One region of the Nocardiopsis sp. SBT366 genome, then DNA from elsewhere that is predicted to be linked to it. Evidence: riboswitches for the same ligand, from Rfam matches in the RefSeq annotation. Region 1 holds a riboswitch; each other region holds the start of a gene.
The links. A riboswitch is a leader RNA that binds a small molecule or an ion and turns the genes downstream of it on or off. The one in region 1 is predicted to bind thiamine pyrophosphate.
Positions count from the first base shown of each region.

Region 2: linked by a shared signal. The riboswitch ahead of thiO (glycine oxidase ThiO) and the one ahead of thiD (bifunctional hydroxymethylpyrimidine kinase/phosphomethylpyrimidine kinase) in region 1 are both predicted to bind thiamine pyrophosphate.
Region 3: linked by a shared signal. The riboswitch ahead of thiC (phosphomethylpyrimidine synthase ThiC) and the one ahead of thiD (bifunctional hydroxymethylpyrimidine kinase/phosphomethylpyrimidine kinase) in region 1 are both predicted to bind thiamine pyrophosphate.
Region 4: linked by a shared signal. The riboswitch ahead of ADX84_RS09470 (ECF transporter S component) and the one ahead of thiD (bifunctional hydroxymethylpyrimidine kinase/phosphomethylpyrimidine kinase) in region 1 are both predicted to bind thiamine pyrophosphate.

Region 1 covers NZ_LAVM01000081.1:5,348-12,775, forward strand. Annotated here, with positions in the region: gene ADX84_RS20665 (acyl-CoA synthetase) at 1-939, shown strand, start outside; gene ADX84_RS20670 (DUF368 domain-containing protein) at 1,295-2,224, shown strand; TPP riboswitch at 2,313-2,413, shown strand; gene thiD (bifunctional hydroxymethylpyrimidine kinase/phosphomethylpyrimidine kinase) at 2,402-3,205, shown strand; gene ADX84_RS20680 (sodium:alanine symporter family protein) at 3,297-4,742, opposite strand; gene ADX84_RS20685 (DUF6457 domain-containing protein) at 4,962-5,234, opposite strand; gene ADX84_RS20690 (glycosyltransferase family 1 protein) at 5,460-6,644, shown strand; gene ADX84_RS20695 (pyridoxal phosphate-dependent aminotransferase) at 6,765-7,428, opposite strand, start outside.
Region 2 covers NZ_LAVM01000001.1:15,439-22,866, forward strand. Annotated here, with positions in the region: gene thiE (thiamine phosphate synthase) at 434-1,099, opposite strand; gene ADX84_RS00070 (Rv2175c family DNA-binding protein) at 1,166-1,525, opposite strand; TPP riboswitch at 1,645-1,755, shown strand; gene thiO (glycine oxidase ThiO) at 1,754-2,959, shown strand; gene thiS (sulfur carrier protein ThiS) at 2,962-3,174, shown strand; gene ADX84_RS00085 (thiazole synthase) at 3,178-3,978, shown strand; gene pknB (Stk1 family PASTA domain-containing Ser/Thr kinase) at 4,348-6,327, shown strand; gene ADX84_RS00095 (response regulator transcription factor) at 6,579-7,244, shown strand; gene ADX84_RS00100 (6-phosphofructokinase) at 7,397-7,428, shown strand, end outside.
Region 3 covers NZ_LAVM01000035.1:3,590-11,017, reverse strand. Annotated here, with positions in the region: gene ADX84_RS12680 (sigma-70 family RNA polymerase sigma factor) at 1-96, opposite strand, end outside; gene ADX84_RS12675 (class I SAM-dependent methyltransferase) at 469-1,290, shown strand; gene thiC (phosphomethylpyrimidine synthase ThiC) at 1,433-3,100, opposite strand; TPP riboswitch at 3,090-3,205, opposite strand; gene ADX84_RS12665 (SOS response-associated peptidase) at 3,332-4,186, opposite strand; gene ADX84_RS12660 (MFS transporter) at 4,197-5,453, opposite strand; gene ADX84_RS12655 (DUF3068 domain-containing protein) at 5,508-6,512, opposite strand; gene ADX84_RS12650 (alpha-(1->3)-arabinofuranosyltransferase) at 6,521-7,428, opposite strand, start outside.
Region 4 covers NZ_LAVM01000023.1:46,066-53,493, forward strand. Annotated here, with positions in the region: gene ADX84_RS09455 (alpha-1,4-glucan--maltose-1-phosphate maltosyltransferase) at 7-1,974, opposite strand; gene ADX84_RS09460 (transglycosylase domain-containing protein) at 2,717-4,900, shown strand; partial or broken gene ADX84_RS09465 (glycoside hydrolase family 19 protein) at 5,164-6,000, shown strand; TPP riboswitch at 6,194-6,301, shown strand; gene ADX84_RS09470 (ECF transporter S component) at 6,385-7,026, shown strand; gene ADX84_RS09475 (ABC transporter ATP-binding protein) at 7,030-7,428, shown strand, end outside.

The DNA.
Region 1 (7,428 bases):
TGCGGCAAGAGCGTGGTGCTGTCCACGGACCGCAGTTTCCGCGCGGACCGCGTGCTGGAGCTGGCGCACCGCGAGGGCGTGCACGCCGTTCAGCTGGTGGGCGACGCGATGGCCCGACCTCTGGCAAGGCACCTGCTCACCGAGCCGGACCTGTGTCCCGACCTCACTTCGGTGCGCTCCGGCGGAACCCCGCTCACCCCCTCGGTGCGCGGGCTGTGGCGGGCCTGGCGCGAGGACGTCGCCCTGGCCGACGCCTACGGCGGATCGGAGACGGGTGTGTGCGGTTCGGCCACCGCCCCCGACGAGCACACGAGCGTGGCGGACTCCACCGACCGGCGCAGTTTCACCATGGGTGGGAGCATCGCCGTGCTCGACGGCGCCCTGCGGCCGCTTCCGCCCGGGTCGGTCGAGGTCGGTCGGATCGCCCGGACCGGCCGGATCCCGCTGGGCTACTACAACGATCCGATCGCCACCGCGCGCACGTTCCCCACGGACGGTGAGGGGCGTCGCTGGGCACTGTCGGGTGACTACGGCACGCGGGCAGGCGACGGTTCCATCATGCTGTTGGGCAGGGGCAGCGTGGTGATCAACACCGCCGGGGAGAAGGTCTACCCCGAGGAGGTGGAGGCCGTGCTGAAGGCGCACCCCTCGGTGGAGGACGTGATCGTGGTACCCGCCCCGGACGAGCGACTCGGGCAGAGGGTGACGGCGCTGGTGTCCCTGGCCTCCGGTTCCGCCCCGGACGAGGGTGCGCTGCGGGCGCACTGCCGGGTGCGTCTGGCCGGGTTCAAGGTGCCCCGGACCGTGCACTTCGTGGACCGTGTGCGGCGCACGGCGGTGGGCAAACAGGACTATCGCTGGGCCGCTTCGGTGGCCGGTGAGGACCCGTCCGCGCCCGCCGTTCCGAGCTCGCACCTGTCCGGTTCGCTCCGGAACTGATGCCGTGCTCCGCGGCCCCTTCGTCACGATCTGTTTTCGGACTAAGGACCGTGCGGGCTGATACCTGGCCAAAACCCCGGTTCTCGGGGCGCTCGGACGCCTTCACCCCGTCCGGCGCCGCTAGAATTGGCGCTGCCCGGCCCGGGGCCTGACGGCGCTCCTCCCCCATCGCACGGCCCGGGCGGCAAACATCCGCGCGGCCGGACATCGGACCGGTGGAGGTCGTCCCCGCGACCCGCGCGGTACAAGCACCCCTTTGACCCCGCCGGTCGAGCGCTCACGCGCGACCGGTGGCCCCATCAGGACGGAGGACGGCGCCCCCTCCCGGGAAGCTCCCGGGCCCGCGCCCGACAACATGGCCAAGTCAGTAGGCTCCTACATCTTCAACGCGGTGCGCGGCGGGGCCGTCGGCACCTCCGAGGCTCTGCCCGGCATCAGCGGCGGCACGGTCGCACTGATGGTCGGCCTCTACGACAAGCTGATCGGTGGCGCGGGCCACGTGGTCAGCGGCATCAAGCGCTACGTCACGGACGTGCCCCGGGGGCGTGGCAAGGAGCGGGCCCAGGAGCAGTTCCGCCAGGTGGACTGGAGCGTCCTCGTCCCCGCCCTCATCGGCATGGGCGTCGCACTCATCCTGGCCGCCATCTTCCTCGCCCCGCTGGTGGAGGTCTACGAGCAGTACGCCTACGCGCTGTTCTTCGGCCTGGTCCTGGCCTGCCTGTGGATCCCCTACACCGGTGCGGGCAAGAAGTGGAAGGCCTGGCACTACGGGGTCGCCCTCGTCTTCGCCGTGCTCGCCTTCCTGCTCACCGGACTGCCCGGCGCCAACCTGCCCACCCACCCGGTGATCGTCTTCTTCGCCGCGGCCGTGGCGATCTGCGCCCTGGTGCTGCCGGGCCTGTCGGGCTCGTTCATCCTGCTGACCCTGGGCCTGTACGAGCCGACCATGGCCGCCCTGCGCGGGGCCGACCTGCCCTACATCACGGTCTTCGTGCTCGGCATGATCACCGGCCTGGCCCTGTTCGTGAAGGTGCTCCAGTTCCTGCTGGAGAACCACCACCACATCACCCTCGTGGTGCTCACCGGTCTGATGGCCGGTTCGCTGCGTGCGCTGTGGCCGTGGCAGGACGAGAACCGCGACCTGCTTCCGATGACCGACGTCCCCGTGACGATCGCCTTCGCCGTCGGCGGCTTCGTGGTGGTCGTCGGCATGATCATCTGGGAGCAGCGCAAGCACGCCCAGCAGGCGCGGGTGGAGACCCACCACCACAACGTCACCGTCTGACCGCGCGCGGAGGGACGGTCCGCCCCGGCGGACCGTCCACTACAGTCGGAAACACCACAAACCAACAGTGATGCCGGGGCCGCGAGGCCCCGGTGGCGCGGGGTGCCGGAGAGACTCCTCCCGGCTGAGAGCACACCCGTCGAACCTGCCCTAGTTCGTACTAGCGAAGGAACGCCAATGAGCGCGTACAACGTCGTGTCCATCGCCGGAAGCGATCCCAGCGGGGGTGCCGGTGTCCAGGCCGACCTGAAGTCGTTCTCCGCCCACGGGGTCTTCGGGATGACCGTGGTGACGGCGTTGACCGCCCAGTCCACACGCGGGGTCACCGGGGTACACGGTGTCCCCGCGTCCTTCGTCACCGACCAGATGGACACCCTGTTCACCGACGCGACCGTGCACGCGGTCAAGGTGGGGATGCTGTCCACGTCCGAGGTCACCGAGGCCGTCGCGGCCGCCGTGGACCGCTACGAACTGCCGAACGTGGTCGTGGATCCCGTGATGGTGGCCAAGAGCGGTGACCGCCTCCTGGAGAGGTCGGCGATCGAGGCGCTGCGCACCGTCCTGCTGCCGCGCGCCGACCTTCTCACCCCCAACCTTCCCGAGGCCGCCGACCTGCTCGGCGAGACCGAGGCCACCAGCCTGAAGGAGATGCGCGGGCAAGCCGAACGCCTCCTCGAACTCGGTCCGCGCCGCGTCCTGCTCAAGGGCGGCCACCTGCCCGGCGAGGAGAGCGTCGACCTGCTGGTCGACGGGGTCTCGGAGCCGGTGGAGTTCCGGTCCGACCGCGTGGCCACCCGCAACACCCACGGCACCGGCTGCACCCTCTCCTCCTCGATCGCCGCCCTGCTCCCCCAGCGTCCGGACGCGGTGGCCGCCGTGGCCGACGCCAAGGCCTACCTGACCGAGGCCCTACGCCGCGCCGACGAGATCGACGCCGGCGGCGGCCAGGGGCCTGTGCACCACTTCCACGCCTGGTGGTAGCGGACCGGCGCCACGCGAAGGGGGGACCGGCCGTTGCGGCCGGTCCCCCCTTGTCGTCGGCCCGGGGACCCGTCCCCCGGCCGAGCGCGGACTACTTGTTGACGTCGTCCATGATCACGTCCGGGTTCCGCCACTCGGGGTGGCCGAAGAACTTCCGTGTCTCCGCGACCACCACCGGCGAGAGCAGGATCAGACCCACCAGGTTGGGCAGCGCCATCAGACCGTTGGCGATGTCGCTGAACAGCCAGACCGACTCGATGCTGGCGGTCGCGCCGACGTAGACGACCGCGATGAAGACCAGACGGTAGGGCAGGACCAGGAAGCGCTTGCCCTTGGCCAGGTACACCATGCAGCGTTCACCGTAGTACGACCAGCCGAGGATGGTCGTGTACGCGAAGATCGCCACCGCGCAGGCGATGAAGACCACGCCGAAGGAGCCCAGGGCCGGGCTGAGCTGGCCCAGGCCCTGCTCCATCGAACCGGAGGTGAGCAGGACACCCTTGTTGTCCGGGTCGTACCCGGCGCTCTCGGGGGCGTTCCACAGGCCGGAGGTGATGATCATCAGGGCGGTCAGGGTGACCATGATGATCGTGTCGATGAAGGTCTGCGTCATCGACACCATGGCCTGCCGGACCGGCTGGGTGGTCTTGGCCGAGGCGGCGGCGATGGCGCCGGTGCCCAGACCGGACTCGTTGGAGAAGATGCCCCGGGCGACACCGGTGCGGATGACCAGCATAAGCGCGGCACCCGCGAATCCGCCCGCGGCGGAGGTCCCGGTGAACGCGTCGGTGAAGACGAGCTGGAAGGCGGGGAGCAGCTGGTCCCAGTTGATCATCAGGACCAACAGGTTCATGAAGATGAACCCGATGATCATGAACGGCACGATCGCGGAGGCGAACCGGCCGATGCTCTTGATGCCGCCGAGGATGACGATGGCGACGAGGACCATCAGGACGACACCGATGATGCGGGGGTCGATGCCGGTGATGTTGTTGATGGAGCTGGAGACGGCCTCCGCCTGGGTGCCGTTGCCGATGCCGAAGGCGGCGATGGCGCCGAAGACCGCGAAGGCCCCGCCGAGGAAGACGCCGAGGCCGCCGGGCAGACCGTGGCGGAGGTAGTACATCGGGCCGCCGGCCTGCTCGCCCTTCTCGTCCCTGGTCCGGTACTTGACCCCCAGGAGCGCCTCGCTGTACTTGGTGGCCATGCCCACGAGGCCGGTGACCCACATCCAGAACAGGGCGCCCGGGCCGCCGATCCCGATGGCCAGACCGACACCGGCGATGTTGCCGACGCCGACGGTGGCCGCCAGGGCCGTGCTGAGCGCCTGGTAGTGCGAGATGTCGCCCTCGGCCTGGTCGTGGTCCTCCTTCCGCCGGACCAAGGCGAGCCAGAGCGCGTGGCCGAGCTTGGTGAACTGGAGCAGTCTCAACCTGACGGTCAGGAAGACACCGGTCAGGAGCAACAGGGGAATGAGGACGTACGGTCCCCAGATGATCTCCGACAGGACGCCGGCCATCTCTAGGAGGTGGTCCACTGAGGACCTCTCTTTCGGTGATTGCATGGGGTAGGGGGAACCAGCGGTGATGGGGGAACCAGGGCCCTCGGAAACACGTTGGAATCGGTGGGCACTACTCGGTATCGGGAAAGAATGGCACTGACGCGTAACAAACAAATCACGTGAGGTCAGAATGCGCGTTACGACTCATGAACGCACACTCGACCCTCCGACCGCGTCAGTCACAGGGGGCAACCGTTACCCCTGGCCCCCTCCCCCGTCCTCGCCCTCGGCCTCGGCCTGAGCCAGGGCGAGCCGGCTGAGCACGGCGGCCGCGGCGTCGGGGTCCGCCCCCTGCCCCACGGCCACACCGAGCAGGTAGGTCGTGAGCGGGGCCGCCGGTCGGGCCACGGAGTGCGCGGCGTCGCGCGCGAGGTCGAGGATCCGGTCGACGTCGGCCTTCTCAAGGGGATCGGTTCCCGCGAGGTCGAGTTCTGCGCGGACCAGCTCGGCCCATTCCACGAGTGTCACCACACGGCTCCTTGGGGTGTCGGTTCGGTCGGGTTCGGCGATCACGGCCATGGCGGGGTCACCCGTCGGTCAGTCGACCGTGCGGACGGCGTCATCACCTGATCGGCCAACCCGTGTCGGCCCTTCGGGCGGGGTTCTCCCGCCCGGCGGCCCGGGTTCACTCCCCGACCCTAGCGTCGGAGGCAGCCACCACTCGGCGTGACACATCGGCGTTGGGAGCCCCGCATGTCCCCCACACCCCCGCCCACCGTCCCCCGCCCTCCCCTGCGGGTGGCCATCGTGACCGAGTCCTTCCTCCCGCAGGTCAACGGGGTCACCAACTCCGTGTGCCGGATCAGCGAGCACCTGGCCGCCGAGGGCCACCAGGCGCTCGTGCTGGCCCCCGGGCACGGTCCCACGACGTACGCGGGCTTCCCAGTGGTGCGGACGCCCGCGCTGCCCCTGCCCGTGTACCGCGACTTCCCCATGGGCCTGCCCGTCCGGCGGACCATGACCGCGGCGATCAGCGCGTTCGCGCCCGACGTGCTGCACCTGGCCTCGCCCGCGCTCTTCGGGGCGACGGCGGTGGACGTGGCCCGCAGGTGGGCACTACCGACCGTGGCGGCGTTCCAGACCGACCTGCCCGGGTTCGCCGGACGTCACGGCCTGCCCGGTGCCCGGGCGCTGTGGCCCCTGCTCCACCGGGTCCACTCGGCTGTGGACCGCACGCTGGTGCCCTCCTCATCGACCATGGAGGCACTCTCCGGCCGGGGGTTCCCCCGGCTGGACCTGTGGCGGCGGGGCGTGGACACGGTGCGTTTCTCCCCCGACCACCGGTCCGAGGAGCTGCGCCGGAGGCTGGCCCCCGGCGGGGAGGCGATCGTGGGGTACGTGGGCCGTCTGTCCCGGGACAAGCGGGTGCACCTGTTGGGCCACCTGGCGAGGCTGCGGGGGATGCGGCTGGTGGTGGTCGGGGACGGCCCGGACCGCGCCCGGCTGCGCCGTCTGCTGCCGGACGCCGTGTTCACCGGGCAGCGGACCGGGGCGGACCTGTCACGGCTGTACGCGTCCCTGGACGTGTTCGTGCACACGGGCGCGGACGAGACCTTCTGCCAGGCCGTGCAGGAGGCGCTGGCCTCAGGCGTACCGGTGGTCGCCCCGGCTGTGGGCGGCCCCGTGGACCTGGTGGCCAACGGGCACAACGGGCTGTTGTACGGGCCGGACTCGGTCCGTGAGCTGCGCGTGGCCGTGGGCAGGTTGGCGCACAACCGCGAGGTGCGGGCCCGGATGGCGGCCGTGGCCCGGACCTCGGTGGCGCACCGCACGTGGCGGTCGGTCAACGAGGAACTGGTGGGCCACTACCGCGCGGTGATCGCTCCGAGCCACGAGCTGGCCGCCCGCCGCGACCGCGTGAAGGTGGGAAACGCCTGACCACCGTGCCGGAGAAGGCGGAACGGGACCCTCCCTGGGAGAGATAGGGAGGGTCCCGTTGGTGGTGACCGCCTCACCCCGTATAAGAGAGGCGGGCACGATCTGGGTGCGGACGCCCGGTCAGTGGACCGGCTGGGCGACCGCCATCGGTACCGGGATCACCGTGCTGGGCGCCTGGGCACCGCTGCCCGGTTCGGACAGCACCGACCCGAGGACCTCGGTGAGCCGGTCCAGGTGGGCCCGGATCCACGGCAGGGCGAGCGGGTTCTCCGCGGACAGCGCCGCGTACCGTTTGTCCTCGGTGTCCCCGTACAGGAGGCTGGTGGCCACCCGCATCCGCAGCGCGGCGGGGCTCTCGCCGAACTCGACGGCGGGCAGCACGCCCATGCCGTGCTGCTCCAGGAGGAGCCCGGTCAGCTCCGGACCGGTGGTCACCCCGTGCAGGGCGGACAGCCGCTCGCGGACCGGCTCGAAGTCCGGGTAGAGGTAGAAGGCGGCCCTGGGCGGCGAGACGAGGGCCCCGGCTCCGGTGAAGACGTCGGCGACGGCGCGGGCCACGATGCCGTGCAGGCGGCGGCTGCGGTCCACGTGGTCACGCAGCTCGGCGGGCTCGGCGAAGGCGTGCGCGGCCGCCTGCTGGACGGGCGCGGCCGGGCTGGACCAGATCTCGCTGGCCACGCCCAGGAGGCCGCCGCGCAGACGGTGGCCGATCTCGGAGTCGGGCAGGCGCAGGACGCCGATCCGCCAGCCGCCGAGGGCCAGGTTCTTGCTGAGACCGGTGGAG
Region 2 (7,428 bases), on a different contig from region 1:
CGCCCGCCGCCCGCCGCCAACCTCGACGGACGCCTGCGGCGCGGTGTCCTCGCGTCACCACCGGGATGTGCCTGTGCGCCGATGAAGCTCGGACAGCCACCCGGTCGGGTCCCACCGTGCGACACCGCGGAGCCCGCGTGGCAGCGCACAGCAGGGGAGACGGACGCTCACATCGATGGCGGCCGCGCCGCCACCGGCGGTGCGTCCAAGAGGGGACACACAGGGCCCTTCTTCTGGATCGATCCGCCCCGACGTCGCTCACCACCGTCCCCACCAACTCCTACGGCGCTGGCGGCCAGGCCGCCGTCGGCGAAGGCACCCGAGAACCACGCCCTGGCCCCGTGCGGTCGCCGGCTCGAGGACGATCCCTGGGAGGGGCAGGGCATGGAGCGGCCCCGGTCCCGTGCGGGGTCCCGGGGCCGTCGGTGTTCGTTCAGGCGAGTCGCGCGGTGAGCTTGGCCTTGAGGGCGCTGGCTGCCGCTCGCGGGTCCTGCGCCTCGGTGACGGCGCGCACCACGACCACGCGGGTGGCCCCGGCGTCCAGCACCCGGTCCACGTTCTCCAGGTCGATGCCGCCGATCGCGAACCAGGGCCGGTCGGTGCCCAGCGCGGCCGCGCGTTCCACCAGTTCGAGCCCGGCCGCCGGGCGTCCCGGCTTGGTCGGGGTCGCCCAGGTCGGGCCCACGCAGAAGTAGTCGCTCCCGGGTTCCTCCGCCGATCGCGCGGCGGCCTCGGGGTCGTTGTTGGAGCGGCCGATCAGGGGGTCGGCGCCGATGACGTCGCGGGCCAGGGGTACCGGCAAGTCGCGCTGGCCCAGGTGCAGTACGTCGGCGCGCACCGCGCGGGCGATGTCGGCGCGGTCGTTGACCGCGAGCAGGGCGCCGTGGCGTTCGCACGCCTCCCTCAGGACTTCCAGGGCGGCCAGTTCCCCGCGCGCCTCCAGCCCCTTGTCCCGGAGTTGGATGATGTCCACACCGCCGGACAGGGCGGCGTCCGCGAACTCCGCGAGATCACCGCTCCCGGCCCGGGCGTCGGTGCACAGGTACAGAAGGGATGCGTCCAGGCGCTCGCGCAGGCTGGTTCCGTGGCTCGTCCTCACGCGCCCCACCATAACCAACGGCCCGGGGACGTCACCGAGGTGGTGCGTCCCCGGGCCGTGGACGGCTCAGAAGGCCATGCCCTGCGCCCGGCGGCGGACCTCGGTGCCCCGGTTCTCGCGCATGGCCTGGATCGGCGTGCCCGGCAGGGTGTCGTCCGGGGTGAACAGCCAACGCAGGGCCTCCCCGGTGGAGAATCCGGCGTCGGTCAGCAGCACGATGGTGCCCGGCAGGCCCTTGACCAGGTCCTGGCCGTCCAGGAAGGCGGCGGGAATGGAGAGCTCACCACCGCGCACCACGCCCATCAGGCGGTTCTCGCGGATGAGGGTCTTGATGCGGTTGGGGCTCACGCCCAGCGGGGCGGCCGCCTCACGCAGGGTCAGCCATTCGCCGACGAGTTCGTCGAGTTCACGATCGCTTTGTGTCACCTCACCAATCTGCCACACCCGACCGGGCCCCGGAGACCATCGCGCCGCCCTGGGGGCTCCCTGCCTGGGAGATCCCCGCCACGGCCGGTCCGGACGGGTTGTCCTAGGATGGGTGGACAGACATGTCCCGCGGGAGCCGGGTGGACCCGGCTGAGAGGGAGGCTCGCGGCCTCCGACCGCACGAACCTGATCCGGGTCATACCGGCGAAGGGAGTGGAACACGGCGCCGTGCGCACCAACGACGTTCCCCCGCAGAAGACGATTCATCCCACCACTACCGTGGTCGTGGTCGGCGGCGGTGTCGTCGGCCGGGTCACCGCCTGGCGGGCCGCCCAGCGCGGCCTCGCCGTCACCCTCGTCGAACCCGACCCCGTCACCGAACCCTCCGCCGCCCGCGCCTCCTCGACCGTCGCCGCGGGCATGCTCACCCCCGCCACCGAGGCGGTCTTCGGTGAGGAGGAGCTGATGGAGATGGGGGTGCGCTCCGCGCGCCTGTACGACGACTTCGTCGCCGAACTGGAGGAGGCCAGCGGGGTCGACGTCGGCCACCGCCGCACCGGCACCCTCCTGGTCGCCTTCGACAGCGACGACCTGGCCGTCCTCACCGACCTGCACGCCCTCCAGGAACGCCTGGGCATCCCCACTCAACGGCTGACCAGCCGCGAGTGCCGCCGCCTCGAACCCACCCTCGCGCCCGGCGTGCGCGGCGGGGTACTGGCCCCCGAGGACCACTCCGTGAACCCGCGCGCCCTGCTTCTGGCCCTGGCCCGGGCCGGGGAGCGCGCGGGCGTGCGCGAGGTCTCCGGGTACGCGGAGGAGGTCGCCACCCCCGGCCCCGACGGGGCGCGACTGGGCGTGCGCCTGGCCGACGGCTCCGCGCTGCCCGCCGAACAGGTGGTGCTCGCCGCCGGGTGCTGGGGCGACCGGGTGCGGGTGCCCGAACCCGTGGTGCCGCCGCTGCGCCCGGTCAAGGGGCAACTGTTGCGCGCCCGGGTCCCCGCGGGGGAACCACCGCTGGTCACCCGCACCGTGCGCGGCCTGGTGCGCGGGTTCCCCGTCTACCTGGTGCCCCGCGCGGACGGCGAGGTGATCGTCGGCGCCACCCAGGAGGAACTGGGCCACGACACATCCCTGACGGTGGGCGGGCTCTGGCAGGTCCTGCGGGACGCGCGCGAACTCGTCCCGGGGGTGAGCGAGCTGGAGGTCGTCGAGACCTGTGTGGGGCTGCGGCCGGGCTCACCCGACAACGAACCCCTCCTGGGCCCGACACGGGTCCCCGGACTACACCTGGCCGCCGGGCACTTCCGGCACGGGGTCCTGCTGGCCCCGGTGACCGGGGAGGTCATGGCCGAGGCCCTCACCACCGGCGCGCTGCCCCCGTACGCGCGCCGGTTCGCAGCCAGCAGATGGACGCGTGAGCAGACGTGGGAGTAGCAGTGGAACTGATCATCAACGGACAGGCCCGGGACAGCGCGGCGACCACCGTGGACGGGGTCGTGCGCGCGCTCACCGACGCCGGGGACGGCGCCGTCCCCGGGGGGATCGCGGTCGCGGTCAACGACGAGGTGGTGCGCCGCACCGCCTGGACGGACACCGCGCTCCGCGCGGGCGACCGCGTGGACGTCCTCACCGCCGTACAGGGAGGCTGAACCATGACACAGACGCACGAGTCCGTGACCGTCGCGGAAAGCGCCCCGGAGGACCCGCTCGTCATCGCGGGGGTCTCCTTCGGCTCCCGCCTCATCACCGGTACCGGCGGGGCGCCCTCCCTGGAGGTCCTGGAGGAGGCGCTCCTGGCGTCGGGGACCGAACTCACCACCGTGGCGATGCGCCGGATCAGCCCGGGCACCCAGGGGTCGGTGTGGGACGTCCTGGACCGCAACGGCATCCGCCCGCTGCCCAACACCGCCGGGTGCTTCACCGCCGTGGACGCCGTGCGCACGGCGAAGCTCGGCCGCGAGGCGCTGGGCACCGACTGGGTGAAGCTGGAGGTGGTCGCCGACGAGCACACCCTCCTGCCCGACCCGGTGGAACTGCTGGACGCCGCGGAGGCGCTGGTCGACGACGGCTTCACCGTGCTGCCCTACACCAACGACGACCCGGTGCTGGCGCGTCGCCTGGAGCAGCTGGGCTGCGCGGCCGTGCTGCCGCTGGCCGCGCCGATCGGTTCCGGTCTGGGCATCCGCAACCCGCACAACCTGGAGCTGATCGTCGAGCAGGCCGACGTCCCGGTGATCGTCGACGCGGGCATCGGCACGGCCAGCGACGCCGCCCTGGCGATGGAGCTGGGCTGTGACGCCGTGTTGTTGGCCACGGCCGTGACACGCGCCCAGGAGCCGGTCCGGATGGCCACGGCGATGCGCGACGCCGTGCGCGCCGGACGCGGCGCCCGGCTGGCCGGACGCATCCCGGTCCGGCGCCACGCCAGGGCGTCCAGCCCCGACGTGGTCTGAGCGTCCCCAGAGGACACCGCCACGGTGGGGGCCGGGGGCCGGGGCCGCCGCCTGCGCGGACACACCACCCTGGACATGGGGTCACGACACTCGAACACACCGTGAAAACCGGGTTTGGTGCCGTCCCCTACCGTGGGAGGGGTGTGCGTGCCGCGCGGCGGCACCGCACCCACATACCGCCCAGGCGCGAACGCCCCGAACCGACTCCGGTCGGCTCCACGACGGTGGACACGAGGGCCGCCGCGACCGTGAACCGCGGGGCAAACCTGACACCGGCTTCCGCTATCGTGTCGGATCGACACCAGGTGTCGGGTACGCGCCACCGGCAGCGAACGCCCGCGCTCCCCGCAGCAAGGACACAATCCCGCCGTGGACATGACGACTTCCGACCCGCTTGTAGGCGCGACGCTGGACCGTCGCTACTTCGTCGAGTCAAGGATCGCCGGTGGCGGCATGGCGACGGTCTACGTCGCCCACGACCTGAGGCTGGACCGACGGCTGGCACTCAAGGTCATGCACCCCTCCCTGGCCCAGGACCCGACCTTCGTCCAGCGCTTCATCAACGAGGCCCACTCGGTCGCCAAGCTCTCGCATCCCAACGTCGTGCAGGTCTTCGACCAGGGTGAGGACCAGGGACACGTCTTCCTGGCCATGGAGTACGTCCCGGGCCAGACCCTGCGCGACCTCCTCAAGGAGCACGGTCGGCTGGGCCCGCAGCAGGCCCTGAACTTCATGGCCTCGGTGCTGGCCGCGCTCGGCGCCGCCCACCAGGCCGGCATGGTGCACCGCGACGTCAAGCCCGAGAACGTCCTCATCAGCAAGGACGGCCGGGTCAAGGTGGCCGACTTCGGTCTGGCCCGCGCGGTGGAGCAGTCCAACCAGGGGTTGACCCGTACCGGCACGCTCATGGGCACCGCCGCCTACCTGGCGCCCGAGCAGATCGAGAAGGGCACCGCCGACGCGCGCAGCGACGTCTACGCCGCCGGGATCATGCTCTACGAACTGCTCACCGGCGGCCAGCCGCACACCGGTGAGACGCCGATCGCGATCGCCTACCAGCACGTGACCGAGGACGTCCCGCGTCCCTCGCACTTCCTGCCGAACCTGCCGCCCGAGGTCGACGGCCTGGTCACCAAGGCCACCGAGCGCGACCCCCGGTACCGTCCGAGCAACGCGGGCCAGTACCTGGCCAAGGTCCTGGAGGTCCTGCGCACCCTGCCGGACACCGGCTCGGCTCCGGCCGCGCCGTTGGCCCCCGTGGCCCCGCAGGCCAACTCGGCCGCCACCATGACCGCGCCCCAGCTGATCGCGGGCGGCGCAGGTCCGGGTACCGAGAACGCCACCATGGTCGTGGACATGAACGGCGCCGACCTGGGCCGGGACGACTACGACGACGACGGTTACGACGACTACCCCGTGAGGGGCGGGTCGTGGTTCTCGCGCAACCGCCTCCTGGTGGTCGGGGCGCTCGTGACGGCCCTGGTCGTGGGTGTGGCGGGCTGGTGGTTCCTGCTCGGCCGCTACGAGTCCGTCCCCGACGTGATCGGGCTGTCCCCCGAGGCCGCCAGCGAGCAGATCCGCGGGGCCGGTCTGGTGGTCGATCTGTCCGACGACACGGTGTACAGCGACGACGCCGCCGCCGGTGAGGTCGGCGACACCGATCCGGAGGTGGACGACCGCCTCTCCCCGGGTGACACGGTGACGGTGTTCCTGTCCAAGGGCCCGCAGAACGTGTCCATGCCCGACCTCGTTGGCGACGACGTCGCCAACGCGCTCAAGGCCATGGAGGACCTCGGCTTCGACGACGAGAGCGTCGTCCAGGAGGAGCAGGACTCCCCGGACAACGCCCCCGGCGAGGTGCTGGCCACCAGCCCCGAGGCCGGGGCGGAGGCGGACCGGGAGGGGACGGTGACCATCACCGTCAGCAGCGGTATCCCCGTTCCGAGCCTGGCCGGGGAGAAGCGCGAGGACGCCGAGAAGACCCTCAGCGACCTCGGCCTGACTGCCGAGATCGTGGAGGAGGAGAGCGAGAACATCGACGAGGGCCTGGTGATCAGCCAGTCCCCCGACACCGGCACCAACGTCGGCCCCGGGGCCAGCGTGACGCTGACCGTCTCCAGCGGCCCGCCCGAGGTCGACATCCCGGACGTGGTCGGCGACTCCGTCCGCGACGCCCGCAAGGAGCTGGAGGAGGCCGGGTTCGAGGTCGAGGTCGAACGGATCTTCGGCGGCCGCGTGGTGGCGCACCAGTCGCACACCGGCAGCGCGCCGGAGGGCACCAAGATCAAGCTCACCGCCACTCCCGGCGGGATCGACCTGGGCGACCTCGACGAGGACGACGACGACTGACCGGACTCCGCGCCACCGCGCGCCGCCCGGATGACCGCCGCCCCTTCCCTGTCCGGGAGGGGGCGGCGGTCAGGGCGTGTTCGGTGGGTGCTGCCCGTCGCGAGCGGTGCGTCCAGTGGTGCTGGCGCAAGGCCGAAGAAGGAGTCAGCCCGGGTTTGGCTGTCGACTGATGAGAACGCAGTGCAAGTGCCGCTGGGGCGACGTGTAGCAGGGCGTGTGCCCGCCGAACACGCCCTAGTAGTGTCGGCCGCATGAGCGGTGACGAGATCCGGGTGATGGTCGTGGACGACCACCCCATGTGGCGTGACGCGGTGGCGCGGGACCTGGCCGAGGCCGGGCTCCAGGTGGTGGGGACGGCGGGCGACGGCGCCAAGGCCCTGCGGATCGCCCCGGCGGTCCGGCCCACCCTGGCCGTGGTGGACCTGCACCTGCCCGACACCAACGGGGTGGAGCTGACCGCGGCGCTGGTGGCGCTGCCCGAGCCGCCGCGGGTGCTGGTGCTCTCGGCCAGCGGCGAGAGTGACGACGTGCTGGCGGCGGTCAAGGCCGGTGCCACCGGCTACCTCGTGAAGTCGGCCGGGCGGGAGGAGCTCCTCGACGCCGTCCGCCGGGTGCACACCGGCGAGGCCGTGTACACGCCGGGACTGGCCGGACTGGTACTCGGCGAGTACCGGCGGTTGTCGGCCGAGGACTACCGCTCCGACGACGGCCGGGAGCGGGCACCCGAGCTGACACCCCGGGAGACCGAGGTGCTGAGACTGGTGGCCAAGGGACTGGCCTACAAGCAGATCGCCCGCCGTCTCACCATCTCCCACCGCACGGTCCAGAACCATGTCCAGAACACCCTGACCAAGCTCCACCTGCACAACCGGGTGGAGCTGGTGCGCTACGCCATCGACCGGGGCCTGGACGAATGACTCCGTGAAGACTCCCTCCAACGGCGGCCGTAACGCGGGGTTTCGGATGGTGTTCTCCAGGCGGGGTTGGCCTGGGCTACCCCCGCCCACTATGGTCTAGACCATAGGGCGCCCAGCGCCCGGAACACCCACCAACGTCGAGGAGAAGTCGTATGCGAGTCGGGGTGCTGACCGGCGGTGGAGA
Region 3 (7,428 bases), on a different contig from region 1:
GCGCAGTGCCGCCGAGTAGAGCTGGTCGAGGAAGGGAAGCACGTCCCTCTCGAACCGCTCGTCCCGTTCCCCGGCTGTCTCCTGGCTCTGGTCCAAGCCCTTCGGCCTCCTCGCGCTGGCCCCTGGTGGGGTGTCCGTATCCCAACGATACGTTCCCACACCCCCGACCTGCGCATCGACGCCGCGTGGCGCCAACGCCGTTTCCTCGCGCTCAAGGCACGCACCAGCGGTCGGCATGCTCGAACCCCTCCCCTTTCCTGCTCCCGTGTTCTGGCGGGTCCCCGCCTCGGGAACCCCCTCCGGGACCACTCCCCGGGCGGTGCTGGTCACAACAACGTCCTCGTCTGGCTGATTCCGCCCCTGCGGGCGGTGGCCGGGTCCCCTCGCCCCGAACTTTGTCGTTTGCCCGCGTCGGTGAAGGTGAGGCATGGCAGAGTGCGGGTAGGACACACTGAAGGATGGAGAGGAGTGCACGTGCGACCGTCCTCGACTCCGGCCTCCGACCGCCCCCGATCGCCCGCCGCCCAGTTCGCCACCACGGACCGGCTCTCGGACTACTGGCGCTTCTACTGGGCGGTCGCGGAGGCACAGATCAGCCGGTGGCTCCCCGAGCGGCCCTCCCGGCTGCTCGACCTGTCCAGCCCCGACTTCCAGGGGACTCCACGCGCCGTCGCCGCTGGCCACGACGTCGTCACGCTGCTGCCCTCGGTTGACATGGCCATGCGTCGGCCGCTCACCCTGGTGAACGGCCGGGCCGTGGTGCCGCGCCCCACACCGCGCGGTCGTCTGCGGCACGTGGTGGGCGACTCCGCCTTCCTGCGCGCCTTCACCCCCGAGTCGTTCGACGGGGTGATCGCCGACAACCGGGTGTTCTCCCGGCACCTGGCCACCGAGTCGTCGATGTCCGAGGTGGCCCGGGTGCTGCGTCCTGGCGGCCGGGTGCTGGTCTGCGTGGACTCCGTGGTCCTGGGCATGGCGCTGCTGGCCGAACAGGACGCCTGGCCGGAGCTGAGCCACGCGCCCAGCGCCGACGTGCTCCTGGTGCCCTGGCCGGACGGTTCGATCACCCGCTGCTTCACCGCCGAGCAGGTCACGGAGATGGTCACCGAGGCCGGGCTCGAACTGGAGTGGATCAAGCCGCGCACGGTGTTGTCGGCGTCCACGGTCGAGATGATGCTGGCCCGCGATCCCAGGTCCATGGCGCGGCTGGTCGAGATGGAACTGCACGCGGCCGATTCCGACGACTACGTCGGCGTCCACCTGGTCGCCAGCGCCCACAAGCCCGAGTAGCCGGGCCCGGCGCCGCTCCAGTTGCTTCTGGTGGGTGTGAAGCTGGTGGTACCGCCGGTGCCACCGGTGCTGCTGTGACTCTGGGCGATGGCCGGCGGGCCCGCCACACCCTGCGGTGTGACGGGCCCGGGACGGGCGCTCCCTAGTCGGCGAGCGGCAGGTAGACGCGGTTGCCGCCGTCGGCGAACTCGGCGGACTTGTCGGCCATGCCCTTCTCGATCGCCTCGACGGTGTCCAGGCCGTTCTCCTCGGCGTACCTGCGCACGTCCTGGGAGATCTTCATCGAGCAGAACTTGGGCCCGCACATCGAACAGAAGTGCGCGGTCTTGGCCGGTTCGGCGGGCAGGGTCTCGTCGTGGAAGGCCTGCGCGGTCTCCGGGTCCAGGGACAGGTGGAACTGGTCCTGCCACCGGAACTCGAAGCGCGCCCTGGACAGTTCGTCGTCCCACTCCTGGGCGCCCGGGTGTCCCTTGGCGACGTCGGCGGCGTGGGCGGCGAGCTTGTAGGTGATGACGCCGGTCTTGACGTCGTCGCGGTTGGGCAGCCCGAGGTGCTCCTTGGGGGTCACGTAGCAGAGCATCGCGGTGCCGTGCCAGCCGATCTGCGCGGCTCCGATCGCGGAGGTGATGTGGTCGTAGCCGGGGGCGACGTCCGTGGCCAGGGGGCCGAGCGTGTAGAATGGCGCCTCACCACACAGCTCCTCCTCCAGGCGCACGTTCTCCCTGATCTTGTCCATCGGCACGTGGCCGGGGCCCTCGATCATCACCTGCACGTCGTGCGATCGGGCGATGTGGGTGAGCTCGCCCAGGGTGCGCAGCTCGGCGAACTGGGCCTCGTCGTTGGCGTCGGCGATGGAGCCGGGGCGCAGGCCGTCGCCCAGGGAGAACGTGACGTCGTAGCGGCGCAGGATCTCGCACAGCTCCTCGTAGTGGGTGTAGAGGAAGCTCTCCCTGTGGTGGGCCAGGCACCACGCGGCCATGATGGAGCCGCCGCGCGAGACGATGCCGGTGACGCGGCGGGCGGCCAGCGGCACGTACCGGAGCAGGACGCCCGCGTGGACGGTCATGTAGTCCACGCCCTGTTCGGCCTGCTCGATGATGGTCTCCCGGTAGATCTCCCAGCTCAGCTTCGTGGGGTCGCCGTTGACCTTCTCCAGTGCCTGGTAGATCGGGACGGTGCCGATGGGCACCGGTGAGTTGCGGACGATGCGTTCGCGGGTCTCGTGGATGCGCTTGCCGGTGGACAGGTCCATCACGGTGTCGGCGCCCCAACGTGTGGCCCACACCATCTTCTCGACCTCCTCGGGCACCGAGGAGGTGACGGCGGAGTTGCCGATGTTGGCGTTGATCTTCACAAGGAAGTTCTTGCCGATGATGGTGGGTTCGGACTCGGGGTGGTTGCGGTTGACCGGGATGACCGCGCGGCCGATGGCGACCTCGGCGCGGACGAACTCGGGGTCGGCGCCCTCCCGAGCGGCCACGAAGCGCATCTCGGGGGTGATGGTTCCGGCCCTGGCGTGGGCCAGCTGGGTGGTCGCCCCGTCGACGGGGTCCAGTGCCCACGTCTCGCGGGTGCGCGGGAGCCCCTGGTGGACGTCGATGCGTGCGTTGTCGTCGGTGTAGGGGCCGGAGGTGTCGTACAGATCGAAGTGGCTGCCGTTGCTGAGATCCACCCGGCGGCGCGGGACGCGGAGGGTGGTGCCCTCAGGGGTGGTGATCTCGTCGTGGACCTTGCGAGATCCCATGATGGGACCTGTGGTCACCCGGTGCTCGTCGGCGGTGGAAACGTCACGACCGTCGATAGCCGTCATGGCATGCCTCCCTACGTCGGAATTACCCGAACAGGTTCTGCGGTCGGCGACACCCTTGAGTCGCCCTCTCAGCCCGCCATGGCGCGAGCTCCCGCGTTGCGTATTCACATGTGCGCACGTCAAACGTGCCGGGACACCTCGATCACGGTGTCCAGGGCCCGGGGAAGCACTCCCCCGTGGCCTCGCACACCATACACAGGCCGTCCCCGGCCCTGTCCAGCCTCACCGGGGTCAGAAAAGTGTCTCCGGTTCGCCGCGGCCGGAGTCCTCGGCCGGTTCCAGCAGGTGGGGACCGTTGTTCTTGACGCTGTTGACCTCGGTGGAGACCTCGTCCACCGAGAACCGGTCCACCGGGGAGTCGTCCAGCACGTGGGCCAGCTCCTCGGCGCCGGTGGCGGGGTCGAGCCAGACGGACCAGTCCTCGCGCGGCACCACGACGGGCATGCGTTCGTGGATGTGGGCGAGTTCGGGGGCGGCCTCGGTGGTGATGACCGCACAGGTCCACAACCAGGCGTCGGGGTCGCTCGGGTCGTCGACCTCGGGGTCGCGCCAGCGCTCGAAGATCCCGGCCAGGGCGAGCGGTTCGTCTCCGGAATAGTGCACGGAGAAGGGCTTCTTGGCGGCCTTGGCCTTGCGCCTCTTGTGCTGTGGGTCGGTGGCGGGAGAGGTGCTGGCCTCGGTGGTGCCGTCCTTGTTGAGCAGCTGCCACTCGTAGTAGGCGTCGGCCGGGAGGAGGCACCGGCGGTGCCGGTAGGCGGTGCGGAAGGCGGGCCTGTCCGCGACCGTCTCGCCGCGCGCGTTGATCATGCGGTAGCCGACGTTGCGGTCCCTGGCGCCGCCGGGAACGAGGCCCCAGCGCATCGTGTGCAGGGAGCGCGGCCCCGGTTCACCGGAGGTGCCCCCCTGGGGCGGCGGGCCGAGCACGGCGTACACCGGGCTGCCCGGCGCGATGTTGTAGTCCGGGTCGAGCTCCTCCAGCGGCGGCCAGGCGCGCGGGTCCCCCGTGCCGTCCTGGGCCTCCTCGGGGAGGGCGAAGGCCAGCTGGAGCTGGTGCACGTTCCTGGACTGGGCATAGCGACCGCACATGGGTGGAATCCTATGCGATCCGCCCTTCCGGGACCCCGGGATCACCGTCCGTCCCGTCCGTCCCTGCGGTCCCGGTGTCCGCGCCGGAGAGCCGGACGACCAGTGCCCCGACCAGCCCGGCGAGGAGGGCCACCGACCCGGCGGCGGCCAGCAGTTCCCGGGGGTGGTCAGCGGCGAACCATCCGGCGATCAGGAATCCCACGACGAAACCTCCGTTGACCACCGCGCCCATGAGCGCGTGGGCCCGCCCCAGGAGGGACTCCGGTGTGTGCCGGTGGACCACCGACCTGAGCAGGATGTTGAACACGGAGTTGCCCGCACCGGCCAGCACCACGCACACTGCCGCCACCCACAGCACCGGGAACCAGGCCCACAGTGCCAGCGCCGCACCCACGAGGGCGGCGGCGAGCGCCACCCCGCGCCCGGTCGGGGCCGGGCGCAGCACCGACACGGCCAACGCACCCGACAGCAGGCCCGCGCCCCAGCCCGCCGTGAGCGCCCCGAAGACCTCGGCCCCGTGTCCCATCACCTCCCGTGTCACGAACACCATGGCCACGTTGGTGGTGGACGTGGCCACCACCGCGAGGAGCAGGACCGGCATCAGCACGCGGAACAGCCGGGCCCGGAGGACGTGGCGGGCACCGTCCAACGCGCCCGACCACAGGGTGCCGGTGGTACTGGCCGCGGGGCGCCGCACGCCCAGGAGCAGGAAGGTCCCGGCCGCCACGAAGAAGCTCGCCGAGTCCGTGAGCAGGGCCGGGACGATCCCGAAGAGGCCCACCAGCACCCCTCCCACCAGAGGGCCGAGCACGGTGGCCGAGGCCCGGGCCCCCTCGAACAGCGAGTTGGCGTGCACCGGGGAGAGGTCCCCGGCGGCGCCGGGCAGAAGGGTGAGGATCGCGGGATTGACGAGGGCCGCCAGGGAGCTGACCGTGAGGACACACAGCACCAGGACACCGGGGTGGGGGAACCAGACGGCGGGCAGGATGGCCAGGCCCTGCCCCACGCAGGCCAGGACCAGGACACGGCCGGTGTCGAAGCGGTCCAGTACCGCCCCGGCGAGCGGCGCGAGCAGGACGAGCGGACCGATCTGGGCGGTCAGCAGAGCGGTGACCCACAGGGAGTTCCCGGTCTCGGCGAGCTGGAACACGGCCGCGACCAGCACCACCTCGTCCCCCATCGACGACAGCAGGATGGCGGTGAGCAGCGCCGCCGCGCGGAGGCGGCGCGCCGCCGGGGCGGCGGGGTTCGGGGGATCGTCGGGCACGGCGCCTCCGGGGGATCGGTTCGGACCGATCCTGCCCTCCGCTCCCCCGGATCGTCACCCGGTTTTCGCGTCCTCCGGCGAGCGCTCCTCGGTTCCGGTCGCCGCTTCGGTCTCCGTCTCGGCGGCCGGGGTCCGGGACCGCCAGGCGCCGAGGAGACCGACCAGGACGGCGACGGCACCGATCGGGGCCAGGGTCCAGGGCGCCCAGCGGTCGAGTCCACGCAGCAGCAGCGAACGCACCCGGGCCTGTTCGGCGTAGCCGGAGACCTGTCCGTCGGACAGGGTCAGTTCCGTGTCGAGCAGGTCCACCTCACCCGAGCCGTTCTGCGGCCGCAAGGTCTCGTGCCTGCGCTCCTCCAGGTTCACGACGATGCCGGTGACCGGCTCGACCCAGAAGGTCCGCTCGGCCGTGAGCCAGCGGTTCGCGCTGACGGTGCCGTCGGCGTCGGGATCGAACAGGGCGGCGGGTACCTCCCGCGCGGAGTCGGGGACCTGGGTGGCGTCCACGGTCTGGGTGTAGCGGCGCACGGCCACCCCGGCGACCGCGTCGTCGTCCTCGAACTCGACCGAGGGGGCCGAGCGCACCTCGGCGTCGTAGAAGGAGTGGTTCCCCTCGGCCGCCCCGGGCGGCCAGTACAGGACCAGCCCGGCCTGGCGCACCGCGCGGTCGCCGTTGACGTGCTCACCGCAGCAGTTGACCGCCCGACCGGTCCTGCGGTCCACGATGACCCTGCGGCTCCAGTGGTCGAGCACCCGCTCCGACGAGGAGGTGTCCACCGTCATCTCCCACGCCGACCAGTCGGCGCCGTGCCCGGAGGCCACCACCCGGGTGTCCCGTTCGAGGTCGGCGCCCTCAACCAGGCTCCAGGTGGCGGTGTCCAGGTAGCTGGCGTCGGCGTCGACCATGCGCAGGCCGAGGGTGGCGTCGGCCGGGAGCAGGGCGACGCGGTCGTGCACGTACAGCGGCAGCAACAGGGAGAGGGTCAGCAGGAACGTCCCCGCCGCCACCAGGAGGGTGCCCCGGGGCAGGCTCCGGGGCGGTTCCGCGCCGGTTCTCATGGGGGCCGTCACCCGCGCACCTCCTCGACGTCGTGACCGGCCTCGGGCAGCCGGTCGGTCACCCGTTCCGGTTCCGTCCCGTTCTCGGGCGGTCCGGTCCGCCGGTCCCCGCCTCCGGAGGTCTCCGTGGAGCCCTCGGCCGGAGCCCCGGGGGCATCGGCAAAGGGTGGCCCGTACCCGTCCCCTCGCTGGCCCAGGGCCAGGACGAGCCGGGCCATCGCGGGCAGGCACAGCGCCTGCGGAACCCAGCCGCGCAGCGCCGTGCCCAGGGTCTCGGTGATGTCGTGGAAGGGCATGTTCACCACCAGGTGCGTCCCCGAGGCCATGGCCAGTCCGGCCAGGGCCAGGGACACCGTGACCACCCAGGGCCCCGCGAGGTACGGCAGTGCCCGACCTCCCAGGGACGGCCTGCCGGGTTTGGCGTGGCGCAGGCGTTTCGGGGCCCGTCGGGCCAGCCACCACAGGGTCAGCAGGATCAGCCCGACCACGGCCGCACCGGCCCAGCCCGCGATCCAGACCCCGTAGGCCAGGCCCAACGGCAGCACCACTCGTCGGGGCAGCCAGCCGGGCCCCACGCCGGGCAGGGCGCGCGAACCATGCGGGCCTTGGGCGGCCGTCGACCGCCTGCCGCCCGGCAGCCAGCGGCGCGGCCACAGGGCCAGAACCACGAGCAGCGCGGCCAGGGCGCCGCCCGCCACCAGCACGCGGTGGTAGACGGCGTCCGGGGCGTAGGTGAGGGTGACCGTGCCCGCGCTGCCCTCGGGCAGCACCCAGGCCTGCTTCCAACCCTCGAGCCGGACCGGTTCCAGCGGCCCGTCGCCGCCGTCGACCCGGGCCTCCCAGCCCTCGTTGAAGTTCTCGTTGACCACCAGGAAGCTGTCCTCGTCGACGTCCACGTCGAAGCGGCGCTCACCGG
Region 4 (7,428 bases), on a different contig from region 1:
GGCCCGTCATCTGCCGTGGACGGTGAGCACGTGCGCGGGTCCGGTCGCGGGGTCGAGGCGGACGTAGTTGTCCGCCCGCCAGGTGTACGCGCGTCCGGTCAGCTCGTCGGTCACCCTGAGGTCCTCCTCCCACGTGCGGCCGATCGACGGCAGGTCCAGGTGCACCGTGGCCTCGCGGGCGTGGTGCGGGTCGAGGTTGACGACGGCGATCACGACGTCGTCGGGCTCACCGGGGGCGCCGGGCCGGTGCTTGGAGAAACACACCAGTTCGGGCCGGTCCACATGGTGGAAGCGCAGGTTGCGCAGCTCGCGCAGGGCGGGGTGGGTCCGGCGCAGCGCGTTCAGCCGGGTGATCAGCGGGGCGATGGTGTCCCCGGAGGCATCGGCGGCGGCCCAGTCCCGGGGCCGGTACTGGAACTTCTCCGAGTCCAGGTACTCCTCGCTGCCCGGGGCCGCGGGGGTGTTCTCGCACAGCTCGAAGCCCGAGTAGACGCCCCAGGTGGGGGAGAGCAGCGCGGCGAGCACCGCGCGGACCTCGAAGGCGGGGCGCCCGCCCTCCTGGAGGTAGGCGTTGAGGATGTCCGGGGTGTTGGTGAACAGGTTCGGGCGCAGGTAGTGCGCGGTCTCCCCGCTGAGCTCGGTGAGGTAGTCGGTGAGCTCGTCCTTGCCGTTGCGCCACGTGAAGTAGGTGTAGGACTGGTGGAAGCCCACCTTGGCCAGGGTGCGCATCATGGCGGGGCGGGTGAAGGCCTCGGCGAGGAAGAGCACGTCCGGGTCGCGCCTGGCGACGTCGGCGAGCAGCCGCTCCCAGAAGGCGACGGGCTTGGTGTGGGGGTTGTCGACGCGGAAGATCCGAACGCCGTGATCGATCCAGTGCCGGACCACACGCAGGCACTCCTTGTAGAGGCCCTCGAAGTCGTGATCGAAGCAGAGCGGGTAGATGTCCTGGTACTTCTTCGGCGGGTTCTCGGCGTAGGCGATGGACCCGTCCGCGCGTTTGCTGAACCACTCGGGGTGCTCGCTCACCCAGGGGTGGTCGGGCGAGCACTGCAGGGCCAGGTCAAGGGCGATCTCCAGGTCGTGCTCGCGGGCCTCGGCCACGAAGGCGTCGAAGTCGGCGAGGGTGCCGAGGTCGGGGTGGACGGCGTCGTGGCCGCCGTCAGCGGAGCCGATCGCCCACACCGAGCCGGGGTCGCCCGGTCCGGGCCGGAGGGTGTTGTTGCGGCCCTTGCGGTGGGCCTCGCCGACGGGGTGGATCGGCGGCAGGTAGACGACGTCGAACCCCATGCCGGCGATGGCGGGCAGGCGCTTGGCGGCGGTCGCGAAGGTGCCGGAGACCTCCCTGCCGGGCGCGGCGTCGACCTGTGCCCCCTCCGAACGGGGGAAGAACTCGTACCAGGAGCCGAAGAGGGCGCGTTCGCGGTGGACGGCCACCTTGGTACGCCTGGAACGGGTGACGAGTTCGCGCAGGGGGTCGCGCTCCATCTTCGCGAGGACCTCGCCGGTGACAGCGGCCCCGAAGCGCTCCAGCGGGGAACGGGAGGTGTCGCGCAGCACCTTGGCGGCGGCGGTCAGGGCGGGAGTTCGGGGGGTGCGCCGAGCGGCCCGTGCCAGGAGGCGCGCGCCCTCTTCCAGAACCAGTTCGGTGTCGGTGTCCAGGGGGAGCTTCACGCGGGCCACGTGCAGCCAGGTGGTGAACGGGTCGGTCCACGACTCGACCGAGAACGACCAGTTCCCCTCGCTGGGAAGGCTGATCTCGGCCTCGTACCGGTCGGTCCCGCGGTCCCGTTCCCGCATGGGGACCAGCGCCTCCCGGCGGCCCTTGGGGGAGTGGAGGACCACGCCCGCGGCGAGGGAGTCGTGGCCCTCACGGATGACGGTGGCGGACACGGTGAAACGTTCACCGGGAACGGCTTTCACGGGGCCGAGTCCGTTGTGTGGAGAGATGTCGAGGATGGGCAGTCGTCCGATCACTGGCTACACCGTAATTGTCGTGGTTCGGGCGTTATGGGATGGCACGGGCAAGGGTTCGTGCGTAAATAACCGGGAGTTCATCCATGGAAATACGGAGTTAACGAAAGCTCGGATCGGGAACTGTCCGGATTGCGGCTTCGGTGCCCTCCGCTGTCTATCGTCGGCCCTCTAGTGGGGTTTGGCAGAGTGGCGAGGCCGCAGTATTAATGTGATCCTCGCCACACTAGGCGGAGGCGCCAAGACCTGGTATTTGCCGCGTTTCACCTTGGCGAACCTCGCAATGCGGGCATAGGTCACCAAGCGATTCAGGCGCCTCTGTGGTTGTTTTCGTATTCCGCTTTATGAAAATTCGGAAAAATCAGGTCGCATGTTGGTGAGGAGGTTGGGATGGGTAGGGCTGTCAAATGCGCCAACGAGCGGGAGGGCTGGATTCCGGGCATCTTCGCGAGTCCGATCAGTCCCCTGGGAAACATTCGCCCCATATTCGGGCGTCCTGTCACTCGCGGATCCGGTACCGGTCGCCGAACCGCCCTCAGGTCAAGGAAAGGTCCGGGGGTTTACAGGCGATCCATCCTGACTCGCGAAGCGTGCACGATCTGCACGGCTTTGCCGTGGATTGAGGAAGGTTTTCGCTAACACGCCTGATTTGACGGACTTCCCTTTGCGTACCGGCTGCGAGTGTGGGCGTCGCAGTGTTCGTGTCGCGTGGCGCGCGGACAGCACACGGCCGTAGGGGGGCGACGTGACGGAGTCGAACCGGGGTGGTCCGTTCCTGGATCCGTTCCTGGAGGCGTTCCGGGGGTTCCTGAAGCACGACCAGCCGCAGGACCGGCGTGAGGCGCTGCTCAGGCTGTCCGGGCTCGGGGTCGTCGCCGGGCTGTTGTCGGCGGCCCTGGTCATGCCCTGGGTGGGAGGTGTCGGACTGGTCGCCCGTGACGCGGCGGCCGGGTTCATGTCCCTGCCCGGTGACCTGGACGTACCCAGCCTGTCCTCCCGTGTCCTGCTCACCGCCGACGACGGGACGCCCTTCGCCGAGGTCTCCGAACGCGAACGCCGCGTGGTGGGCCTCGACGACATCAGCCCGTGGGTGGGCACGGCCCTCATGGCCATCGAGGACGACCGTTTCTACGAACACAAGGGCCTGGACCTGCGCGGCGTGATCCGTGCCGCCGCGCGCACCGCCCAGGGCGACACGCAGGGCGGTTCGACCATCACTCAGCAGTACGTGAAGAACCTCCTCATCGAGACCGCGGACACGGAGGAGGACGTCGAGGGCGCCAGCGCGCAGAACCTGGGCCGCAAGCTCACCGAACTGCGCTACGCGATCGACGTCGAGGACCGCCTCACCAAGGACGAGATCCTGGAGGGGTACCTGAACCTGTCCTACTTCGGCGGAGGCGCGCACGGTGTCGAGATCGCCGCGCAGCGGTACTTCTCCATCCCCGCCGCCGACCTCGACGCCGGCCAGGCGGCCATGCTGGCCGGTCTGGTGCGCGCCCCCTCGTTCTACGACCCGCTGAACAACCCCGAGGGCGCGCTCGAACGCCGCAACGTCGTACTGGACCGCATGGTGGCCACCGACGTGCTCGACGCCAAGGAGGCCGAGGCCCACAAGGAGCGGGGGCTGGGCATCGACTCCACGCCGCGCGGAGGCAGTTGCGCGGAGAGCGACTACCCGTTCTTCTGCGACTACACCATGCGCTGGCTGCGGAACTCGGACCTGATCGGCGGCACCGCCGAGGAGCGCGAACAGCGCATCGTCCAGGGCGGGCTGACCGTGCGGACCACACTCGACGCGGCCGCGCAGGACGCCGCGGAGAAGGCCATCGAAAAGCGCGTCCCGCACGAGGACTCCACCAAGTTCGCGGCCCAGGCGATGATCGAACCCGGCTCCGGCCGGGTGCGCGCCCTGGCCCAGAACCTGAAGTACGGGTTCGACGACGAGGCGGTGGGCACGACCTCCCTCAACCTCGCCGTGGACCAGGCCGACGGCGGCTCCTCCGGTTACCAGGCCGGGTCCACCTTCAAGACGTACACGCTGGCCGCGGCGCTGGAGAAGGGCCTGGGCTACGGGACCAGCTTCTCCTCACCCAAGAGCATGTCCGTCAGCGGGATGTCCGGCTGCGACGGCACCAGGATGTCCGCGTGGAACGTGCGCAACGCCGGTGAGAGCGACGACGGCAGCCACAACATGATCAGCGCGACCAAGGGGTCGGTGAACACCTACTTCGCCCAGCTCCAGAAGCGCGTGGGCCTGTGCGAGACCTCGGAGATGGCGGAGAAGGCCGGAGTGCACCGCGCGGACGGCGCAGACCTCGGGGTGTGGAGCTCCTTCACCCTGGGCGACCAGGAGGTGTCCCCGCTGAACGTGGCCGCCTCCTACGCGACCTTCGCCGCACGCGGTGAGTACTGCGAGCCCCGCCCGGTGCGCTCGGTGACCGAGGAGGGCACCGGCGAGCAGCTCAAGACCACCTCCGAGTGCGAGCGGACGGTCAAGCAGGACGCCGCCGACGGGGTGAACCACCTGCTCCAGCAGACCTTCGACGGGGGCACCGCCAAGGGACTGGACATCGGTCGGCCGGCCGCGGGCAAGACCGGTACCACGGACGGGGCCGCCTACGCCTGGTTCGCCGGGTACACCCCGAACCTCGCCTCCGCCGTGGTCGTGGGCGACGTGCGCGGCGGCGAGCAGAACCCGCTCCAGAGCGTGACGATCGGCGGCCGCTACTACGGGATCGTCTACGGCGGCACCCTGCCCGGTCCGATCTGGCAGGAGAGCATGCGCGGCGCCACCGATCACCTGCCCTCGGACAGTTTCGCGGGGTCGCCCGGAGGCTTCGGCGACCCGAAGACCGAACCGGCGGAGCAGAGGGGCGACGACGGCGACGACGACGGGGGCGGCGACGACGGCGACGAGGAGGCCTAGGGCGTTCGGGGGGCCGCGCCCCGGTCCGGTGGTCGTGCGGGAACGGCGATCACGCGACCGGGGCGCGGACCCGTGTGGCGGGCCTCGCCGTCATCGTGTTCTCACAATCCGTGGTTGGGGATCTTGACAGGTCTAGACCAGCCTTGCTTAGGTGACGTCACCCCCTGCGGCGCGCGGTCGGACGCAGCGCCGCACCCTAGGAGTGTGATCACGTGATCCGACGTCTCCTGAGTCAGCTCGCCGCGCTGGGCGCGATCGCGGCTGTGCTCGTTACCCTCCCCGCCACGGTCGCGCAGGCCGCCACCTGCGCGACCGCCTGGAGCTCCTCCGCCGTCTACACCGGCGGCGGCCAGGTCTCCTTCGAAGGCCGCAACTACACCGCCAAGTGGTGGACGCAGAACGAACGTCCCGGCACCTCGGACGTCTGGTCCGACCAGGGCGCGTGCGGCACCGACGGAGGCGGGGAGCAGCCGGGCCCCAGTGACTTCGTGGTCAGCGAGGCCCAGTTCAACCAGATGTTCCCGAACCGGAACTCCTTCTACACCTACGCCGGCCTCACCGCCGCCCTGAGCTCGTACCCGGGCTTCACCAACACGGGCAGTGTCGAGGTGCAGCGACGGGAGGCGGCCGCGTTCCTCGCCAACGTCAGCCACGAGACCGGCGGACTGGTGCACATCAAGGAGACCAACGAGGCGAACTACCCGCACTACTGCGACTGGGGCCAGCCCTTCGGCTGCCCGGCCGGACAGTCCGCCTACTACGGCAAGGGCCCGATCCAGCTGAGCTGGAACTACAACTACAAGGCCGCCGGTGACGCCCTCGGCATCGACCTGCTGAACAACCCCTACCTGGTCGAGTAGGACGCCGCGATCGCCTGGCGGACCGGACTCTGGTTCTGGAACACCCAGCCCGGCGCCGGAACGATGTCGGGGCACACCGCCATCGTCGGCGGTCACGGCTTCGGTGAGTCGATCCGCTCCATCAACGGCTCGATCGAGTGCAACGGCGGCAACCCGGGACAGGTGCAGAGCCGCATCAACACGTTCACGCACTTCACCCAGATCCTCGGCACCACGACGGGGTCGAACCTGAGCTGCTGACCCCCGGGTGCGTCCAGGCACCCGTGACGGCACCCCGAGCGGGGGTGCGACCGGCGACCACCGTCGGGCGCGCCCCCGCTCCGGCGTTCCCGAGACCGGTCCGAGCCCCTCCGAGACCCCTCCGGGGCCGGTGCGTTCGCGTCCCACAGGTGGGAAGGTTTTCACCACTCGTCACGTTTGCACCATAATGGAGGCAATCCGACAGGGGAGCGCGTGAGCGCTGAGAGTGCGGCACCAGGCCGCAGACCCTTACACACCTGATCTGGGTCATGCCAGCGAAGGAAGTCATAGGAAACCGCCATCGCGGCGTGCGCGTGCGCGCGCCCGGCTGGCGCTCTTGGCCACATGGGCCCTCGTCACCCCGACGAAGGGACATCAACCACCATGAGTACCGAAAGCGACCGTGAGACCGGTCCCGGAACCGCCGCCCGGCCCACGGGCACCGTCCAGGAGGTCCTGGCGAAGTTCCGGAGCTGGCGCACCGTCGACATCGTCGTGGCCGCCGTGATCGGCGTCGCGGTCGGCGTCGTCTTCTGGCTGTGGAACATCGTCTGGTCGGTCACCACACCGCTGTTCGTCGCCTTCCCGCCCGGGCAGGCCGTCGTCTACGGCATGTGGCTGATCTCCGGTGTGCTCGGCGGCCTCATCATCCGCAAGCCCGGCGCGGCCCTGCTCACCTCGATCGCGGCCGCCTCCGTCTCGGCCGTGCTGGGCACCCAGTGGGGGATCATGGTCGTCCTCGACGGCGCCCTCCAGGGGCTGCTGCCCGAACTGGTCTTCCTCGCCTTCGCCTACCGGCGCTGGAACATGGGCGTGGCCGTGCTCGCCGCCGCCGTCGCCGGGCTCTCCCCGGCCATCCGGGACAACATCGCCTACAACGTCACCTGGCCGATCGAGTACCAGCTCACCTACGGGGTGATCGTGGTCCTCAGCGCGGCGGTCATCGCGGGTGTGGGCGCCCGACTGCTCACCACGGCGCTGGCCCGGGCCGGTGCGCTGGCCCCCTTCCCCTCGGCCAGGGGCTGACCCGTGACCCGACCCGACACAGGCGGTGCGCGCGTCGAACTCTCCGGCTGGGGATGGAAGCACGCGGGCCGCGACGACCACGCCCTGCGCGGGGTGGACCTGACCGTCGAACCGGGGGAGCGGCTCCTGCTGCTCGGCGCCTCGGGCGCGGGCAAGTCCACCCTGCTGCACTCCCTGGCCGGGCTCACCGGTGAGGACGGCGCCATCAGCGGCGAGCAGGAGGGGTCGTTGCTGGTGGACGGTGTCCCCGCCGACCGTGGCCGGGGCGGCGTGGGGCTGGTGAGCCAGGACCCCGAGACCCAGCTCGTGATGGCCCGCGCCGGGGACGACGTCGCCTTCGGGCTGGAGAACCTGGGGGTGGACCCCGGGCTCATCTGGCCGAGGGTCGAGCGCTCCCTGGCG